2 regions of the Klebsiella variicola genome follow, and region 1 is predicted to be linked to the other one. Evidence: predicted binding sites of a transcription regulator. Region 1 holds the regulator's gene; the other holds the start of a gene.
What was found. The regulator CRP, encoded in region 1, controls carbon source genes, mostly activating them, when cyclic AMP is high. The targets are predictions, from matches to a motif close to ATGTGANNNNNNTCACAT.
Positions count from the first base shown of each region.

Region 2: SP68_RS00200 (PTS sugar transporter subunit IIB) is a predicted target of CRP. The motif match lies at 1,967-1,984, and genes of this name have one in related genera.

Region 1 is NZ_CP010523.2:408,947-416,188, reverse strand. Features, by position in the region: gene SP68_RS01860 (hydrolase) at 1-776, shown strand, start outside; gene SP68_RS01855 (YheU family protein) at 773-991, shown strand; gene SP68_RS01850 (phosphoribulokinase) at 1,028-1,897, shown strand; gene SP68_RS01845 (OsmC family protein) at 1,953-2,357, opposite strand; gene crp (cAMP-activated global transcriptional regulator CRP) at 2,664-3,296, shown strand; gene SP68_RS01835 (YccS/YhfK family putative transporter) at 3,348-5,426, shown strand; gene argD (bifunctional acetylornithine/succinyldiaminopimelate transaminase) at 5,416-6,636, opposite strand; gene pabA (aminodeoxychorismate synthase component 2) at 6,727-7,242, opposite strand, start outside.
Region 2 is NZ_CP010523.2:37,325-44,566, reverse strand. Features, by position in the region: gene SP68_RS00210 (MFS transporter) at 1-665, opposite strand, end outside; gene SP68_RS00205 (LacI family DNA-binding transcriptional regulator) at 877-1,818, opposite strand; gene SP68_RS00200 (PTS sugar transporter subunit IIB) at 2,112-2,426, shown strand; gene SP68_RS00195 (PTS cellobiose transporter subunit IIC) at 2,438-3,760, shown strand; gene SP68_RS00190 (PTS lactose/cellobiose transporter subunit IIA) at 3,858-4,160, shown strand; gene SP68_RS00185 (carbohydrate porin) at 4,305-5,684, shown strand; gene nepI (purine ribonucleoside efflux pump NepI) at 5,858-7,042, opposite strand.

The DNA.
Region 1 (7,242 bases):
AAGGAAGCCTGCACAGCCCGTACGCCCATGGTCTGATCCACGCGGCGATGCAGCGCGACTGGCTGGGCGTGGTTATGCATTTCCGCGGCTGCAGCGGCGAACCTAACCGCAATAACCGCATCTATCACTCCGGCGAAACAGAAGATGGCACCTGGTTTCTGCACTGGCTACAGCGCGAGTTTGGTCCCGCGCCGACTGCGGCCGTCGGCTATTCACTAGGCGGCAATATGCTGGGCTGCCTGCTGGCAGAAGAAGGCGACCGCTGCCCGCTGGATGCGGCGGTGATCGTCTCCGCGCCTTTTATGCTGGAAGCCTGCAGCTATCATATGGATAAGGGCTTCTCGCGGGTTTATCAGCGCTATCTGCTCAATCTGTTAAAAGCCAATGCCTCACGCAAGCTGAAAGCGTATCCTGGCTCACTGCCTGTCGATTTACGCCAGCTTAAAGGGATGCGCCGCATCCGGGAATTTGACGATATGATCACCGCCAAAATCCATGGTTTCGCCGATGCGCTGGATTATTACCGGCAATGCAGCGCCATGCCGCGGCTCAGCGATATCACTAAGCCAACGCTCATCATTCACGCGAAAGACGATCCATTTATGGATCACCACTCCATACCGCCGCAGGAGCAACTGCCGGCGAACGTTGAGTATCAATTAACTGAGCAAGGCGGCCACGTTGGTTTCGTCGGCGGCACCCTGCGTAAGCCGGAGATGTGGCTGGAAAGACGCATCCCGGACTGGTTAAACCGTTGGCTGGAGGTCGCCGTATGATTATTCCCTGGCAGGATCTGGATCCCGAAACGCTGGATAACCTGATTGAAAGCTTTGTGTTACGTGAAGGCACCGATTATGGTGAACATGAACGTTCACTTGCCGATAAAGTCGCCGATGTAAAACAGCAGTTGAAACGCGGAGAGGCGGTCCTTGTGTGGTCGGAACTGCATGAGACGGTCAATATTATGCCGCGCGCGCTGTTTAACGGCTAAGGCGACGCCACTACATCGTTTAACCAGGGAGTTGTTATGTCTGCCAAACATCCGGTGATCGCCGTCACGGGCTCCAGCGGCGCGGGCACTACCACCACCAGCCTTGCCTTTCGCAAAATCTTCGCGCAGCTAAACCTGCACGCCGCGGAGGTGGAAGGCGATAGCTTTCATCGCTACACCCGCCCGGAAATGGACATGGCGATCCGCAAGGCGCGGGATCAGGGCAAACATATCAGCTACTTTGGCCCGGAGGCGAACGACTTTGGCCTGCTGGAGCAGACCTTTATCGACTATGGCCGCCACGGAAAAGGCCAGTCGCGGAAATACCTGCATACCTATGACGAAGCCGTACCGTGGAATCAGGTGCCAGGGACTTTCACCCCCTGGCAGCCGCTGCCGGAGCCGACAGACGTACTGTTCTATGAGGGGCTGCACGGCGGGGTTGTCACGCCGCATCATGATGTCGCCAGCCATGTCGACCTGCTGGTCGGCGTAGTGCCTATCGTTAACCTCGAGTGGATCCAAAAGCTTATTCGCGACACCAGCGAGCGCGGCCACTCCCGGGAGGCGGTGATGGACTCAGTCGTCCGCTCGATGGAAGACTACATCAACTTCATTACCCCGCAATTTTCCCGCACCCATATCAACTTTCAGCGCGTGCCGACGGTAGACACTTCCAACCCGTTTGCCGCGAAAACTATTCCCTCGCTGGACGAGAGCTTTGTGGTGATCCATTTCCGTAACCTGCAGAATATCGACTTCCCCTGGCTGCTGGCGATGCTGCAGGGGTCGTTTATCTCGCACATGAACACGCTGGTGGTGCCGGGCGGTAAAATGGGGCTGGCGATGGAGCTTATCATGACGCCGCTGGTCGAGCGCCTGATGGAAGGCCGCAAGATCGGCTAACAGAAAAAACCCCGGCCAGGCCGGGGTTGAGATGCTTCACAACGGCAGGCGAAGACTACGCCTCGATCACTTCATAGGAGTGGGTGATCTTCACCGCTTTTTCCAGCATCAGCGCCACCGAGCAGTATTTCTCTGCCGACAGATCCACCGCCCGGGAGACCGCGGCATCTTTCAGCGCCTTACCGGTGACGATAAAGTGCAGATTAATATGCGTAAACAGACGCGGCGCCTCTTCGCGGCGCTCCGACGTCAGCTTCACTTCGCAGTTGGTCACCTCATGGCGACCTTTTTGCAGAATAGAAACCACATCGATCGCACTGCAACCGCCCGCCGCCATCAGCACCATCTCCATCGGGCTGGGTGCCTTATCCCCGGAGTTGCCATCCATCAGAATCTGGTGTCCTGACGCGGACTCCCCGATAAAGGTTAACCCTTCAACCCATTTCACACGCGCTTGCATAAAATTTAACTCCAGTATCGCAATTTTCCTGTCAGATTACGCGCACATAACAATTCTCGCAACGGAAGGCGACCTGCGTCATGCTGAAGCGAGACACCAGGAGACATGCGGCGAAAGCTATGCTAAAACAGTCTGGATGCTACAGTATTACATTGATGTACTGCATGTATGCAGAGGAGTTCACATTACGGGCTGTCGAAAAATCATCAGCCAGCTTCCCAGGTATAGGGAAACAATACGATTGCATGCCCGGACGCCGTGTAGTGTCGGCGCCCGGAGATAGCTTATAACAGAGGATAACCGCGCATGGTGCTTGGCAAACCGCAAACAGACCCTACCCTTGAATGGTTCTTGTCTCATTGCCACATTCATAAGTACCCATCAAAGAGCACGCTGATCCACCAGGGTGAAAAAGCAGAAACGCTGTACTACATCGTTAAAGGCTCCGTGGCTGTACTCATCAAGGATGAAGAAGGTAAAGAGATGATCCTCTCCTACCTCAACCAGGGCGATTTCATCGGTGAATTAGGCCTGTTTGAAGAGGGTCAGGAGCGTAGCGCCTGGGTACGGGCGAAAACCGCATGTGAAGTGGCCGAAATCTCTTATAAGAAATTCCGTCAGCTGATCCAGGTTAACCCGGACATTCTGATGCGCCTCTCTTCGCAAATGGCTCGCCGTCTGCAGGTCACGTCTGAGAAAGTGGGCAACCTCGCCTTCCTCGACGTGACGGGCCGTATCGCCCAGACGCTGCTGAACCTGGCGAAGCAACCCGATGCCATGACCCACCCGGACGGTATGCAAATTAAAATTACCCGTCAGGAAATTGGTCAGATCGTCGGCTGCTCTCGTGAAACGGTTGGCCGTATTTTGAAAATGCTGGAAGATCAGAACCTGATTTCCGCACACGGTAAAACTATCGTCGTCTACGGCACCCGTTAAGTTGCTAAGCGGCGTATTGCTCCTGCAGTACGCCGTTCTTGTTTTTCCCTCATGTGGCGCAGGCTGATTTACCACCCGGAAGTCAACTATGCACTGCGGCAAACGCTGGTGCTGTGTCTGCCTGTGGCCATCGGTCTTCTGCTCGGCCATCTCCAGCAGGGGCTGTTGTTTTCCTTAGTGCCCGCCTGCTGCAACATTGCCGGTCTTGATACCCCACATAAGCGCTTTTTCAAACGTCTGATTATCGGCGGCTGTCTGTTTGCCGGATGCAGTCTGGTGGTGCAGTTGCTGCTCGCTCAGGCCATTCCCCTGCCGCTTATTCTCAGCGGCCTGGCGCTATTGCTCGGCGTCACCGCGGAGATCAGTTCGCTGCACGCGCGCCTGCTGCCCGCGTCGCTGATCGCCGCTATCTTTACCCTGAGCCTGGCGGGCAATATGCCCATCTGGGAACCACTGCTGATCTACGCTTTCGGTACGCTGTGGTACGGCGTGTTTAACTGGCTCTGGTTCTGGCTGTGGCGCGAACAGCCGCTGCGGGAGTCGCTCAGCCTGCTTTACCGGGAACTGGCTGACTATTGTGAAGCCAAATACAGTCTGTTGACCCAGCATACCGATCCGTCGACCGCCCTGCCGCCGCTGCTCACCCGCCAGCAGAAGGTAGTCGACCTGATTACCCAGTGCTATCAGCAGATGCATATGCTGGCCGCCAACCAACGCAACGACCACAAGCGTCTGCTGCGGGCGTTCCAGGTTGGGCTGGATCTACAGGAACATATTTCGGTTAGCCTGCATCAGCCAGAAGAGGTACAAAAGCTGGTGGAACGCAGCCATGCCGAAGCGGTGATCCGCTGGAATGCGCAAACCGTCGCTGCCCGCCTGCGCGTGCTGGCGGATGATATTCTCTATCATCGCTTTCCGCAGCGTTTTCAGATGGATAAACAGATTGAGGCTCTGGAAAAGATCGCCCGCCAGCATCCGGACAACCCGGTCGGTCAGTTCTGCGCCTGGCACTTTAGCCGTATCGCCCGGGTGCTGCATACCCAGCGCCCCCTGTATGCCCGGGATCTGATGGCCGACAAAGAGCGTCGTTTACCGCTGTTTCCCGCGCTAAAGAACTATCTGTCGCTGAAATCACCCGCACTGCGCAATGCCGCGCGCATCAGCGTCATGCTGAGCGTCGCCAGCCTGATGGGCAACGCCCTGCATTTGCCGAAGCCCTACTGGATCCTGATGACGGTGCTCTTCGTCACGCAAAACGGCTACGGCGCCACGCGGGTGCGAATTGTTCACCGGGCGGCGGGAACGCTCGCCGGCCTGGTCATCGCCGGGCTAACCTTGCACTTTCACGTTCCGGAGAGCTATACCCTGAGTGGCATGCTGCTGATTACCCTGCTCAGCTATCTGATCATCCGTAAACACTATGGCTGGGCGATGGTAGGCTTTACGGTGACGGCGGTGTATACCCTGCAACTGCTGACGCTCAACGGCGAACAGTTTATTGTCGCCCGGCTTATCGACACGCTTATCGGCTGCCTGATCGCCTTCGGCGGGATGGTCTGGCTGTGGCCGCAGTGGCAGAGCGGCCTGCTGAAAAAAAACGCCCACGATGCGCTGGAGGCCGACCAGCAGGCGATTCGCCTGATCCTCAGCGCCGATCCAAAAGCCCCCGCGCTGGCCTATCAACGCATGCGCGTCAACCAGGCGCATAACGCGCTCTACAACTCCCTGAATCAGGCGATGCAGGAGCCCGGTTTTAATACCCACTACCTGGAAGATATGAAGCTGTGGGTGACGCACAGTCAGTTTATCGTCGAACACATCAACGCTATGACCACCCTGGCCCGGGAGCATACGATGCTCACCCCGGATCTTGCCCAGCGCTATCTCGAATCTTGTGAGATTGCCTTGCAACGCTGCCAGCAGCGGCTGGACAGCGATGGTCCCGGCAGCGCAGGGGATGCCAATATTCTGGAGTCGCCGGAAACAGAGGTGCCGAACGGTCCGTTAAGTACCCTGGAGCAGCACCTGCAACGCATTCTGGGCCATCTGAACACCATGCATACCATATCGTCAGTAGCATGGCGTCAGCGGCCGCATCATGGCATCTGGCTGCGGAAAATCAGCCGTTAATCACCTTTGCCACTGCCTGGGCAAAACGCGCCATCCCCTCGGCAATATCCTGCTCGTCGATGATCAGCGAGGGAACAAAACGCATCACGTCCGGCCCGGCGTTGAGCACCATGACGCCGGCTTGCGCAGCGGCATAGAGGAAATCACGCGCGCGGCCCTTGTGCTGCGGCTTGAGTTCGGCGCCAATCAGCAGGCCCATCCCGCGAATATCACTGAACAGATCAAATTCAGCATCCAGCTGCTGCAGGTGTTTGACGAACAGTTCGCGCTTCGCGCTCACGCCATCCAGCACCGCCGGGGTATTGATTAGATCGAAGGCGGCGTTGGCGACCGCGCAGGCCAGCGGGTTGCCGCCGTAGGTTGAGCCATGGGAACCCGCATGGAAGGCGCTGGCGATCTCATGGGTGGTCAGCATGGCGCTGACCGGGAAGCCGCCGCCGAGCGCTTTGGCGCTGGTCAGAATATCCGGCGTCACACCGTAATGCATATAGGCGAACAGCGATCCGGTACGCCCCATACCGCACTGCACTTCATCAAAGACTAACAGCGCCTGGTGCTGATCGCACAGCTCACGCAGCCCCTGCAGGAAGGCCGGCGTCGCTGCCGTCACGCCGCCTTCGCCCTGAATCGGCTCCACCACCACTGCGCAAGTGTGGTCATCCATCACCGCTTTTACCGCCTGCAGGTCGTTGAAGGGAATATGGACAATATCCGCCGGTTTCGGGCCGAAACCATCGGAGTACTTCGGCTGCCCACCGACGGAAACGGTAAACAGGGAGCGGCCATGGAAGGCATTATGGAAGGCAATGATTTTGGTTTTATACGGGCTATGGCGGGTCACCGCATAGTGACGCGCCAGCTTAAAGGCCGTTTCATTGGCTTCCGTACCGGAGTTCATAAACACCACGCGCTCGGCGAAGGTGGCCTCGACAAGTTTACGTCCCAGACGCAGCGCTGGCTCATTGGTAAAGACGTTGCTGGTGTGCCACAGCGTTTCGCCCTGCTCGTGGAGCGCCGCCACCAGCGCCGGGTGGCAATGGCCGAGCGCCGTCACCGCGATACCGCCGGCAAAATCAACATACTCTTTGCCCTGCTGATCCCAGACGCGGCTGCCTTTCCCTTTCACCGGGATGAATTCTGCTGGTGCATAAATCGGCAAAATAACTTCATCGAATGTGGCGCGGGTGATTGCCGGTTGTTCAGTTGCCATGTCTTGCCCATCCCTCTTCGTTATGCAGATGTAATCATGAAAATATAATCACAAAATATGCATAAAAAATCAGTCAATGGCAACTGAAAATCACCGCTTCAGAAAGTTTTCCAGCAATTGATGGCCCTGCTCGCTGAGGATGCTTTCCGGATGAAACTGCACGCCCTCAAGATCCCAGGCGCGGTGGCGGATCCCCATAATCTCAGCGCTGGCGCTGCGGGCGGTGACGATAAACTCGGGCGGGAGCGTCGGCGGGTCAATCACCAGCGAGTGATAACGGGTCACCGTCAGGGGATTATTCAGCCCCTGAAACACCCCTTCGCCGTTATGCTCAATAAGCGAGGTTTTACCATGCATCACCTGTGCCGCCCGTACGATGGTCGCGCCAAACGCCTGGGCTATCGCCTGGTGCCCGAGACAGACGCCCAGTAGCGGCGTTTTCCCCGCATAGTGGCGGATAACCGCGAGGGAAATCCCCGCCTCATTCGGCGTGCAGGGGCCTGGCGAGATCACGATTTTCTCCGGCGCCAGCGCCGCTATCTCCTCCAGCGTCAACGCATCATTGCGCCTGACCAGTACTTCCGCACCCAGTTCGCAGAAGTACTG
Region 2 (7,242 bases), 370 kb from region 1:
CGGTTAAGCGCCCTGGCGATCTGCTCGCCCGGTAGCCGGCGCGCCACCATGTTCATCGCCGACTCCGGCAACATCACGATCATAAAGGGGAGCACCACGAGCGGCAGCACGCCGCCAAAAATCAGCGCCGAGTGCCAGCTGTAATGCGATAACAAACCGGCGGCGATAAAGCCGCCGAGGCCGGAACCCACGTTAAAACCGCTGTACATCAGGGTGATCATCACCCCTTTACGCCGCTCCGGCATATATTCTGCCACCAGCGTGACGCAGTTGGGCATCACCGCGCCAAGGCCAAGGCCAGTAAGAAAACGCATCAGCGCCAGTTGCGATGGGCTTTGCGCCACGGCGCCGGCCAGGCTGAACAGCGCAAACAGCGCCACCGACCAGAGTAAAATGCGTTTTCGGCCGTAGCGGTCAGAAAGCGGGCCCGCCACCAGGGCGCCAATGGCGACGCCGAACATGGCCGCCCCAAGAATCGGCCCCATTTCAGCCCGGCTGATGCCCCAGTCCTCAATGAGCGCCGGGGCGACAAAGCCCATCACCGCGGCGTCATACCCATCCAGCATAATGATGATGAAACAGAGCAGCAGCACGTTCCATTGAAAGCGCGAGACCGGACGGGCATCTATCCACGCTTTCACATCGACAACGTTCATGTGATTCATAGGGTCACTTCCTTAAGCAGGCGGTACGAATGTTCTGGTTAGTGTTTTTTGAGTGGAACTTTCGTACTCAACTTAAGGCAGGTCACGCAGGCTGTCCGGTTCGAAAACCCGGCGTCAGATATGAGTTTTATTTATAATGTGAGGGATACGACAAAAACCAGCCAGCAAAAAACCCGCAGCCAACGGCGGCGGGTCAGGGCAAGAGCGGTGTTCAGTGCTTCGGAATAATTAAATCGCCGCGCAGCGGGCTGCCGCCCGGGTTGTCCGTTTTCTCGGTCAGCCAGTTGACGATCCGCGACGCCATCGCGTCCATGGAATATTCAATGGCCGGAATGGTGGGGATACCGGGCAGCTGTAACGATCCGGCGAGGCTAAACACCATCACATTTTGCGGAACGGCGCGGTTAAACGCCTGCAGCTGCGGCACCACGCGCTGCGCCTGCTGTTCATCGCTCACCAGCAGCGCGTTAAAGTTCAGCGTCGTGGCGTTATTGACCAGCTCCTGGACCGCCACCGACGGCGAGGTGTTATCCAGAAACACCAGGTTGCGATTAAACGGCAAAAAGTTTTTTTCCAGCGCGTGCTTGTAGCCCAGCAGCACCTGGTCGGCAAAGCCGCTGCTCTGCGGATGAATCAGCGCAATCTGCCGTCTCCCCTGACTAATCAGATAGTGGCAGGCGGTTTCGGCAGCGAAGGCATGATCGAACTGAATGCTGTTGTCGCCCTCGCTGTCGAGGCAGTCCACCAGCACCACGTCCGGGCGGTTAATATTCAGGGGAAAACGCGCGCCGATGATCAGCACGTTATCGCACAACCCGCAGGTCAACTCCTCCAGCGAGCTCATCACGCCGTTGCTGGTGTTGGCGAAGCGCAGCAGCAGGTGCTTCTGGTGCTGGCTGAGCTGTTTTTCCAGGGCGTAGAGATAGCTGGTGGTTTGATTGATGTTGTCCTGGGCGCAGATGACGCCGATACAGCCGGTGGACTGGCTGAGCAACGACTGGGCTATCATGTTTGGCCGATAATTGAGCGCTTCCGCCGCCTGCAGCACCGCCTGACGACTGGCTTCCTTCACGCCACGTGAGCCGCTCAACACTCGCGACACCGTGGCTTTGGAAACCCCGGCAAGTCGTGAAACATCATTGATTGTCGACATCATTTTCCCCTGCGCGGGCGCCGCGTCCCGCCAAAATCCTGTAAACCTGAATCGCTTCAATTGTGACCAGCGCAGTATATCCATTTCACCATTTGTTTGGAAACCGATTTTCCATTTCAGCGCAAAACATCGCCAAATCGACAGAATAATGTGAGCGAAATCCAATAAATCCGCCCCATAAGCAGGAGATCTTGACCACTATCACAGTTCTGCTTTTTATGAATGGAAACCGGTTTCCGTCTGATATCAAATCATCCACGCAATAACTTTTTACATTTTGAGGATGGTCGTCGATGTACAAGATTATGCTGTGCTGCTCTGCCGGGATGTCCACCAGTCTGCTGGTCAGAAAGATGGTGGAGGCGGCGAATGAACGTGACCTGCCGGTGCAGATTGATGCCTATGGCGTTTCCGAATTTGACATGCAGTTTCCGCAGTATCAGGTGGTGTTGCTTGGCCCCCAGGTGAAATACATGTTGAAAACCCTGTCTGACAAAGCGGCTTCCCTGAACATTCCCGTTCAGCCCATCGATACGATGGACTACGGTATGCAGCGGGGAGACAACGTCCTGAATTATGCTCTGTCGCTGATCCCAGCGGCGCACTGAGAGGTGTTGAAATGAGTTCTCTGTATCAGTCCATGATTGCCGTGATCGAGCAATCTATTACTCCGCTGGCAGGACGCCTTGGGCAGCAGAAATACGTTATCGCTATCCGCGATGGCTTCACTGCCGCCTTGCCGTTTATGATCATCGGCTCTTTCATGCTGGTATTTATCTTTCCGCCGTTTTCACCCGATACCACCAACGGCTTTGCCCGCGGCTGGCTTGATTTCTCCCAGCACTACCGCGAACAGCTGATGCTGCCGTTTAACCTCAGCATGGGCGTGATGACCTTCTTTATCTCGGTCGGCATTGGCGCCAGCCTCGGTCGTCAGTTTCAGCTCGATCCGGTAATGTCCGGTCTGCTGGCGTTTATGGCCTTCCTGCTGGTCGCCGCGCCCTATGCCGATGGCAAAATTTCCACTCAGTATCTGTCCGGTCAGGGCATTTTCACCGCGCTGATCACCGCCATCTACTCCACCCGCGTTTATGCGTGGCTGAAGCAAAACAACATTACGATTCGTCTGCCGAAAGAGGTCCCCACCGGCGTCGCCCGTTCGTTTGAAATCCTGATCCCGGTGCTGGTGGTCATTGCGACTCTGCATCCGCTGAACCTGTTTATCGAAGCGCAGACCGGGATGATCCTGCCGCAGGCGATCATGCATCTGCTGGAGCCGCTGGTTTCCGCCTCCGACTCGCTGCCGGCGATTTTGCTCTCCGTTCTGATGTGCCAGATTTTCTGGTTCGCCGGGATCCACGGCTCACTGATTGTTACCGGCATTATGAACCCGTTCTGGATGGCCAACCTGTCGGCAAACCAGGCGGCGCTGGCGGCGGGTACGGTGCTGCCGCACGTCTATCTGCAGGGCTTCTGGGATCACTATCTGCTGATTGGCGGCGTCGGTTCGACCCTGCCGCTGGCTTTCCTGCTGCTGCGTAGCCGGGCCACGCATCTGCGCACCATCGGCAAGATGGGCATTGTGCCGAGCTTCTTTAATATCAACGAGCCGATTCTGTTCGGGGCGCCAATCATCATGAACCCGATGATGTTTATCCCCTTCGTCTGCGTGCCGATGGTCAACGCGGTGCTGGCTTACGGCGCGACGCGTCTTGGCTGGCTGAGCCAGGTGGTGTCGCTGACGCCGTGGACCACGCCGGCCCCGATTGGCGCGTCATGGGCGGCCAACTGGACCCTGAGTCCGGTGGTGATGTGCGTTATCTGCATGGTGATGTCGGCGGTTATTTACCTGCCGTTCCTGCGCGCCTATGAACGTTCCTTAATGAAAACCGAAGTTGAGAAAGCCAAAAATAGCGTTCCGGTGGCAGAAACCGTTAGCTAATCCCTCTCCTTCCGGAGAGATAATAAGATGACAGCGTAATAATGCAGAAAATGGACTTTCCCTGCATTATTAAATAATAAATACCTCAGGAATATACATGATTGAATTAGAAGATGCGGTAATGGAAATTATCGTTAATGCGGGACAGTCACGCTCATTATGTTTTGAAGCGTTGCATGCGGCCCGAACCGGAAATATCGACGAAGCGCGCTTACTCTTAAATGAGGCCGACGGCTACGCCCGCCGGGCGCATCAGATGCAGACCCAGCTCATCGGGCAGGATGCCGGTGAAGCGCGTCAGCCTATGACGCTGATTATGGTACATGCCCAGGATCATCTGATGAATTCGCTGCTGGCCCGTGAGTTCTCAGAAGAATTAATCCATCTGTACCAGCGTTAATTAATATGGAATAACGTCAGCGAGAATATTATTCTCCGGCGTCGCTGTACCCTAAAAAACAAATCAGCTTATTTTGGTTATTTATTTTAGCCAGAATGGGATGGTTATTATCTGAAATATATTAATTATTAAAGCGAGATAACCATGAATACTGTGAAAAAACTGCCTTTAGCCATGGCGGTTGTCGCCGCGCTGTGCCCAATTTCTGTCATGGCGCAAGAATTTACGCAGGAACAGATCGACGCCATCGTTGCCAAAGCCGTTGATAAAGCGCTGGCCGACCGCCAGGCGAAAATCGACGCCGCGGCCAACAAAAAGGTCGACGTGATCACCAACCCGCAGACCACCGCCGCCTCGCCGGATATGGCCATTCCGTTCGGCCTCAAGTTCAGCGGCTATGCCCGCTATGGCGCCCACTTCCAGACCGGCGACCAGAAATATGTCGGCGTCGACGGCTCCTATAACGGCGCCTCGGCGATCGGCCGTCTCGGCAACGAAAGCAACGGCGGCGAATTCCAGATCAGCAAGGCCTTCAAAAGCGCGCAGGGGGCTATCTGGGATCTCAACGTGATGTTCGACCACTGGAGCGACGAAGTTAACCTGAAGAAGGCCTACGTCGGCGTCACCAACGTGCTGGAATCCAACCCCAACGCCTATATCTGGGCCGGCCGCGACTTCCACCAGCGTCCGCAACAGGGGATCAACGACTACTTCTGGATGAACCACGACGGCCAGGGCGCCGGGGTGAAGAACTTTGATATCGGCGGCGTGCAGTTTGACGTGGCGACGGTGTCGCAGGTGAAATCCTGTAGTCCGGAAGTGATGGCAGACGAGACCAACCCGTCGCGTATCACCTGTACCGGCAGCTCCGACACCGGCGACAACGGCCACTACGCGCTGACCACCAAAACCCACAACATCAAGGCCGGGCCGATCGACGTCGAGGTGTACGCCAACTACGGCTTTGACTCGAAGGCGGTGGACAGCGACGCGCGCCTCGAAGCCTGGCAGGGCGGCCTGGTGCTGAGCCACACCAACGACAGCGGGGTGAACAAGGTGATCCTGCGCTACTCCGACAACTCGGATAACAGCGTCTACAACAAAACCGACGACCTGACCACGGTCTACGCCAGCTTCGAGGGCAGCCATAAGTTCACCCAGCAGGCGCAGATCGAATACCTGCTGGCCTTCCACGACTACGACAACGGCAAGGACAACACCGACAACCGCAAGAACTACGGTGCCATCGTGCGGCCGATGTATTTCTGGAACGACGTGCACTCCACCTGGCTGGAAGCGGGCTACCAGCGCGTGGATTACGACCAGGGCGGGGATAACCACGGCTGGAAGCTGACGCTGTCGCAGAACATCGCCATCGGCATGGGGCCGGAGTTCCGTCCGATGCTGCGCTTCTATGTGACCGGCGGCCAGGTGGACAACGAGCACACCGCGAAGGTTAACGGCACCCAGGACCAGCAGCTGGATTCGCTGAACGTCGGTGGGATGTTTGAGGCATGGTTCTGATGCGATAGCATTGCCGAAGGAGCGTTCCCGGCTGGCGCTACGCTTAGCCGGGCTACGACTGAGGAGGCCTGCGGGATACCACCCGTAGGCCCGGCAAGCGCAGCGCCGCCGGGCGGTCAGGCGCCGTACCCGCGGTAGTGCCGGCTGGCAAAAGGCGAACGGCCGTAAGCGGGTTAATTCACCTTCACTTTGGTCGCCACCAGCAGGCCGGTAAACAGCATTAATATTCCTGACAACACCAGCGGCGACAGCAGGCCTAAGTGGTCGAGCGCCACGCCGCCGACCGCGGCGCCGCAGGTGTTGGCCAGCTGGATCACCGCCACCTGAATCGACCCGGCTTTTTCCGCCTGATCGGAGAGTGAACGGGTGATCCACGTTGACCACCCCACCGGGATCAGCGCAAACGCGAAGCCCCAGATAATCGCCACCGTCGAGGCGACGATTTTGCTTTCTCCCCACAGCACCAGCGCCACCGCGCAGGCGGTCAGCACCAGCGGCGAGATCGCCAGCGCCGCTTTTACCGAACGCTTGAGAAGCACCGAGGAGAGCGAGGTGCCGATAAAGCTGGCGATACCAAAGCTCAACAGCACCAGCGTCAGGCCGTCGACGTCAAAACCGGCGAGGGTCATGTAAACCGGGCGAATATAGGTAAAGAAGGCGAACTGTCCGGCAAAGGCCATGAAAATGGCGCACATCCCGGCCATCACCCCCGGACGCTTCAGCAGACCAAACATATTTTGCTGCTGAGAAGCCGATTCACCGGGCAGCGACGGCAGCGCTTTCAGCACCCAGAGCGTACACAGCACGCCCATCACCGCCGCGCCGTTAAAGACGTTGCGCCAGCCGATAAGCCCGCCAAGGAAACTGCCCAATGGGGCGGCGATCACCAGCGCGATTGATACCGCGCCGAAGATAATCGACAGCGCTTTCGGCACCACGCGCATCGGCACCAGCCGCATGGTCAGCGAGGCCGACATCGCCCAGAAACCGCCGAGCGCCAGGCCCAGACAGGCTCGTCCCAGCAGCAGCAGGGTGAGGCTATCGGCAAACGATACCAGCAGGCAGGAAAGGGTCAGCAGCAGCGAAAACAGGATCACCACGTAGCGGCGATCGGTTTTGCCAATGATGGAGGTGATAAACAGGCTGGAGAACATCGCTACGAATGCCGTCGTCGTCACCGACTGCCCGGCCATCCCTTCGGAGATGCCTAAATCCAGCGCCATCGGCGTCAGCAGACTGACCGGTAGAAATTCGACGGTAATCAGGCAGGCAACGCAGAAAGCAACCGCGAAAACCGCCGACCAGTTTGGTCGCGCCAGCTCGCGTGCATGGGGTTTGGCTTCATTTGAATGACTCATGAGTGACCTGCGAAGAAAGTGGCTGAAAGCCGCGCAGTGTAACATTTTGTTTGTGACGAATTTAACGTTTTCGCAACTCTTCTCGCTTTTCATAAGAGGATGCGTAGCTGTTCGCATGTTTAAAAAAACGATGCTTGCTATCGCTTTTACAAATCTCAGGAGAATTTAATATAGCACCATGTGCTATACTTTTAACGACA